Regions from separate parts of the Lactococcus sp. EKM203L genome, predicted to be linked through region 2. Evidence: riboswitches for the same ligand, from Rfam matches in the RefSeq annotation. Region 2 holds a riboswitch; the other holds the start of a gene.

Region 1 (3,182 bases), on a different contig from region 2:
ATGTGGAATAATGGAAACACTAAAAGATTTCGACTTAACCTGAGCAACTGTAAGACTAATCCCATCAATCGTAATTGAGCCTTTTTCGACGATATATCTCATTAAATTTAAGCTCGTTTTGATTTCAAACCAGATGGCATTTTCTTCTTTTTTTACTTCTAAAATCTGGCCAACTCCATCAATATGCCCTGACACAATATGCCCACCAAATCGGCCATTTAATGACATCGCTCGTTCTAAGTTAACTTTGGCACCCACATTTAAGGTGCCAAGATTTGAACGATTTAGACTTTCAGGCATAATATCAGCCGTAAATTCTTTTTGATTAAATTCAGAAACGGTCAGGCATAAACCATTTGTTGAAATAGAATCTCCAAGTTTCATATCCTCTAAAATCAAGGAAGCACGGATACTAATTTTGAAGGATTTTTCTCTTTTTTGCAGGCGACTCACTTCCCCTATTTCTTCAATTATTCCTGTAAACATTAAAGAAGCTCACTTTCTAATAAAATATCTTCTCCTAGATAGGTTATTTGAGGCCTATCTAGGAGATAGGCTTGATTGGGTTGCTCGATTCCATGTCCTTCAACTGGACTTGGTGCTTCTTTTCCACCAAATATTTTAGGGGCCATGTAAGTTTGAACTTTTTGGACTATCCCTGCTTTTAATGCCGAAGCATTTAATGTCCCTCCACCTTCCAAGATGATACTGTCAATCCCCTTTTCTCCTAACTTTTTGGTCAATTCTTTCAAATTCAATCTTCCTTCTAGGCAAGAAACTAAGATAATTTCACAACCCACTTTAAGAAAGGGAGCTTGTTTTTCGGGGTCAGACTCAGCTGTAGCAATAATCGTTGAAATTTCAGTAGCTGTGGAAACAATCTTGGAAGCTAAAGGACTTCTTAAATGAGTATCACAAATGATTCTTATCGGATTTTTTCCATTTTCCAACCTGACAGAGAGTTGTGGATCATCTAAAATAAGCGTTTCAACACCAATCATAATTGCCATAAAACGTGAACGGTCTTGATGTACTTTCTGTCTTGCAATTTCACCTGTAATCCATTTTGATTGACCTGCTGATGTCGCAATTTTTCCGTCTAAAGTCATTGCATACTTCATCATGACATAAGGAAGCCCTTGACTAACATAATAAAAGAAAATTTTATTTAATTCTTCACATTCTTTTTCTAAGACATTGATAGAAACTTCAATTCCAGCTTCTTTCATTGCTTTAATTCCTTTTCCTGAAACCAAGGGATTGGGGTCTAAATGCCCGATAACAACACGCTTAATTCTATTTTTTATAATCGCTTCAAAACAAGGGGGTTGTTTTCCCTGATGCGCACAAGGCTCTAAGGTCACATAAAGCGTGGATCCTTCGGGAGATTCGTTACAATCCTTAAAAGCATTGATTTCCGCATGAGCTTCCCCATATTTTTCATGATAACCTTGACCAATAATTCTCCCTTCTTTGACAATAAGGGCTCCTACTTGAGGGTTAGGGTTGACATTACCACCTCCTTTTTTTGCAAGTACAATTGCTAAATCCATGTAGTATTCGTCTTTTTTCATCTATTCATCCTTTCTAATAAAAAATAAGACCCTAAAATAAAATTTCAGGGTCTTTTGATAAATTTTCTATTTTTTTCGAGCAAAAATGCAGCTCAAAAAACCAAAAATGGAGTGAATTATATAAATTCACTCCAGAGTTTTAGGCTAAATAGACATAATACTGACTAGAGTATTATGGTTTTATTATCTTCTTTCATCCAGACTATACTGTCGGCCTCGGAGTTTCACCGAATCATGCTGCAAGCAGCTCGCGGGCTATACCGCCGGTAGGGAATTACACCCTGCCCTGAAGATTTATTCAATTGTAGCTAAAGTATAGCATTTAAATTTAAAGATTGTCAAGAAATAAAAACGTATTCTTTAAAATAGCAATTTCTCAAGTTAGTTATTAATAGTTTTCGCCTATTTATTTGCTCAAAAATTACAATTTTGCTAAAATGGCTCTATTAGAACATAGGATATCTTATCATGCAAGAAATAAAAATAAACCCTCAACTCACTTGGCTTTCTTTTAATGTCGAAGACCTTAGAAATACTTCTGAACTTGCTACTTATGGTATTGACTTAGAAACGCTTCAATATGCCGAAGATAAAAATGAACGTCCTCACACGGAGTTCATCCCTGATAGTCAAGACTTTGTACTGATTTTCAATAGTCTGGATTTACTCAATTCAGAAGTTCATTATAAGACGGTTCCCATTACTTTTGTAGCACAAAAAAATCGATTAATTACTCTTTATCATCCAGAAAATGAATATTTAATTAATCAAATTAAAAAATATTGTTTTCAAAATGAACCAGAAACGGTTTATCATCTTCTTTTCATCAGTTTATTTTTGATTTCAGAGGCTTTCTTTCCTTACTTAGAACAAATTGATAAATCAAAAGAAGAAATTAATCAAAAGTTGCGTGAAAAAACAACAAAGAAAAATTTGTTGGCCCTTTCTGATATTGAAACGGGAATGCTGTATATTGTATCTAGTGCCAACCAAAATACTTTACTACTTGAACAACTTAAAACTAAAAGTATTTACAGACAGTTCAATGAAACTGAAAAAGAGCAGCTTGAAGATGCAATTATCGAAGCACAGCAGCTTGCCAGTATGACACAACTTAATGCTCAAATTCTTGAACAATTAGCAGGAACTTATAATAATGTCCTCAATAATAATTTGAATGATAATATGACAACTTTGACAATTGTTTCTGTACTTTTGGCAGGATTAGCAGTCATCACCGGGTTTTTTGGAATGAATGTACCACTTCCACTTACTAACCAAAAAGATGCTTGGGTTTGGATTATTGGAGCTTGTATTATTCTTTGGCTACTTTATGCGGCACTCTTTCGTTATATTATTGGTCGAAGACAATAAAAAAATCAGCCAAAGCTGATTTTTTTTATTTTATTTTTACGCTTGCAATTTTTTCAAGATCATCAGCAATTGGATGTCCATTGCTTGTTCGATCTGATAATGATAAATCGCACAAATTGATATCGTATTTCTTGCCAGTCTCACTGATAACTTCTAATACTTGTTCATCAGTTTCTTTTGTCGCTGGTGCTTTAGCTTGACTGAACAAATCTAATTCTTCGGTCAATGCTGATA
Region 2 (3,182 bases):
GTCATCCCGCCCGTCATTAAAGAATCTGCCCAAGTCAAAACACCAAGTCCAGCAACACTCTGTATCGCTTGTAGGTCATTTGTCGCATGAGCCATCAAATCGCCAGTCCGATTTCTCTGATAAAAAAGGGTATCCATTCTTAAAAAATGCCTAAAAAGCCGACTACGGATTATTTTTTCCAGTTTAAAGGCTTCACCCCAAATATTTGTAGACCAAAGAAAACGAAAGCCATATTCAACGAGTGCAGTGATCAATAAAATACCAGAAAAACTCAAAATTAAGGGTAAAGTCAGGTTACGCTTAACAATATGGTCAATAATTTTTCCGATAATTAAAGGCGGAATCAAGTGAGTTAACGAAACAATAAAAAGGGCTAATAGACCAACGCCATAACCTTTTCTCTCTGCCTTAAAAAACCACCATAAATCTTTAAAAATTTTCATACAGTCTATTCCATTTTATTTTATAATATTCTAAATATTAGTATACCATAAAGAAAGCGTTTAAAACAGACTATATGAATTGAGATTCCCACTTATTTACTATTTAAATAAAAAAAGAAACTTCAAATCAATGAAATTTCTTTTTTTATTAAGCATTATAAAATTTTACGACTTTGTTTTTCTTGAACACTGCAACAATCAATCCAAATACCAGAGCAAAGATGATGTACTGCAAAGCATTAAAAGGTAAAACTACTGTTAAAAGATAAGTTGGATTCAAAGTAACTGATAGAGAACCCATATTAAAAAGATGAGTTGCTCCAACAAAAATCTTATCAACATCGAAGCCAGCAGCTAAACGATAGAGAGGGAGTGCGTAGAAAACATTCAATACCATCATCACAAGAACTGATGCGATGGCTGCTAAAACCACACCAACTGTATAGTTTTTGATTGAGAATTTTTTCTTTGTAAAGAACCAAACAATTGCCATGAAGATTCCCAAAGCAATGAAGTTCATCGGCACACCAATCCAAGTTGATGGCCCTTGATTAAATAGGAGATACCATAAGATAGAGCGAATAAAGAGGATTATAAATCCATCACCCAATCCCAAAGTAAAGACTCCAATAAGTACTGGAATGATTGAGAGTTCAACTTTCATAAAATCAATTCCAGGCAATAGCGGAAACTGCAAAATCGGCAATAATAAGATTGTTGATAATGCAGCAAGCATGGCAATTAACACCATCCGACGTGTTTTAGACATAAAAAAACCTCCAAATATGAGAAAATAATTCTTCAAATTTCGAGGAAGTTGATAGACATTTTTGGTTTGGCTAAAAACAGTAATCCAACCGAAGTTGATTACACTACAAAAATTGTTCATCTTCTTCCATCCAGACTTTACTGTCGCTAGCAGATTCTCACTGCTTCAATCGCCGTAGCGAATCGCGGAGTCATAAGGTCAAAGCCCTATTTACCGCCGGTCCCGAATTACACGGTGCCCTGAAGATATTTTTATTATAGCACAAAAATAGTTTGCTTATCAAGAATAAGATTTGCTTAAGAAATAAAAAAACAACTCTTTACCAGAATTGTCTTTTATAATAATCACTTAATTTCCTTGGGCTGCATTAATCAATTGAGAAACTTCTTTTTTACTCAAACGACGAAATTGTCCTGTTGGAAGTCCATCCAATGTAAGAGTTCCATATTGAATACGACTCAATTTTTGTACTGGAAGTCCTGCAGCCGCAAACATTTTTTTAACTTGATGATTTTGTCCTTCATGGATAGTTAAACTAACAATCGAATGATTTTTTGTTTTCTCTTGTTTGATAATCTCATAACGGGCGGGACTAACTTTTTTACCTTCAATAGTCATACCTAAAGTTAAAGGACGCAAGTTTTCTTTGTTCGCTTGGCCTTCTACCTTAGCAACATAGACCTTATCAACGCCATGACGTGGGTGAGTCATCATATTCGTAAACTCACCGTCGTTTGTAAGCAAAAGCAAACCGCTTGTGTCCCAGTCCAAACGTCCCACAGGGTAAATCCGTTCTTTAACTTGAGGCATTAAATCCATTACCGTTTGACGTCCTTTGTCATCGCTAACTGAAGAAATATAGCCTCTTGGTTTATTTAGAAGATAATAAACGGGTTCTTCGTTATAAACTGCTACTCCATTAACTTCAACGATATCTCCAGTTGAAACTTGATAACCCAAGTTTGTCATTGGAACATTATTTACCGTTACTTTTCCCGCTAAAATTAGTTCTTCTGCTTTACGTCTGCTTGCCACACCTGCATGGGCCAAATATTTATTGATTCTCATTTTCTTCACTTTCGTTAAATAAGGTTTGTTCTTCTGCGATAAATCTTGACTCATCTATTTCAGGTAATTCATCTAAATGATTAATCCCAATATAGTCTAAGAAAAAATCAGTTGTTGCATAAAGACTTGGACGTCCTGGTGCTTCAACTTGCCCGACCTTTTCAACCAAATCAAAAGCACGAAGTGTTGAGAGAACACCTGAGGAATTCACTCCGCGGAGCTGATCGATTTCGAGTCGAGTTAAAGGTTGCTTATAAGCAATAATTGATAAAACTTCAAGAGCTGATTTTGACAAAGATTGATTAAGAGGAGTTTTGGCATAGTTTTTAAGAATTTCTGCAAACTCTTCTTTTGTAGCCATACGATATTTACCTGCAGTTTCAATAATCGTCAAAGCAGATTCTTCATCAGAATGATATTTTTCTTTTAAGTAATCAATTTGTTGCTGACAAGCTTGTTTAGACATTTCTGTCAATGCTGACAATTCTGCCAAAGTTAAACCAGCTTCGCCAGATACAAAAAGTAAGAGTTCACAACTTGCTGTCTTATTCACTAGTTTCTTTTCTTTCTAAAATAATTTCTCCAAAAAGCTCTCCTTGAGAAAAAGAAATCTGTTGATTTTTGATTAATTCTAAAAGAGCCATAAAAGTGGTGACGAGTTCATCTTTATTAGTAGAGTTAGAAAACAAATCTGAAAATTTACATATTTTTTGTTCTGTAAATCTAGTACTTAACTCTAAAATCTTATCAGCGATTGTAAATTTCTCAGCTGCTATTTTTGTGTTCTCGTCTTGAAAATGTTGTCTTTGCAACTCAAGAATCTTAGTAAAAGCTAGAAATAAATCTAAAGCAGATTTATCCTGCAAAAGTACAGTTTCATCAGTGATAATTTCTGTCTTAGC

What was found. A riboswitch is a leader RNA that binds a small molecule or an ion and turns the genes downstream of it on or off. The one in region 2 is predicted to bind FMN.
Region 1: linked by a shared signal. The riboswitch ahead of ribD (bifunctional diaminohydroxyphosphoribosylaminopyrimidine deaminase/5-amino-6-(5-phosphoribosylamino)uracil reductase RibD) and the one ahead of HFD15_RS09580 (ECF transporter S component) in region 2 are both predicted to bind FMN.

The regions. Positions count from the first base shown of each region.
Region 1 is NZ_JAALEQ010000003.1:123,859-127,040, forward strand. It holds gene HFD15_RS06410 (riboflavin synthase) at 1-486, opposite strand, end outside; gene ribD (bifunctional diaminohydroxyphosphoribosylaminopyrimidine deaminase/5-amino-6-(5-phosphoribosylamino)uracil reductase RibD) at 486-1,574, opposite strand; FMN riboswitch at 1,756-1,872, opposite strand; gene HFD15_RS06420 (magnesium transporter CorA family protein) at 2,043-2,948, shown strand; gene parC (DNA topoisomerase IV subunit A) at 2,974-3,182, opposite strand, start outside.
Region 2 is NZ_JAALEQ010000005.1:50,647-53,828, forward strand. It holds gene HFD15_RS09575 (ABC transporter ATP-binding protein) at 1-443, opposite strand, end outside; gene HFD15_RS09580 (ECF transporter S component) at 592-1,212, opposite strand; FMN riboswitch at 1,327-1,463, opposite strand; gene HFD15_RS09585 (pseudouridine synthase) at 1,561-2,280, opposite strand; gene scpB (SMC-Scp complex subunit ScpB) at 2,267-2,833, opposite strand; gene HFD15_RS09595 (segregation/condensation protein A) at 2,826-3,182, opposite strand, start outside.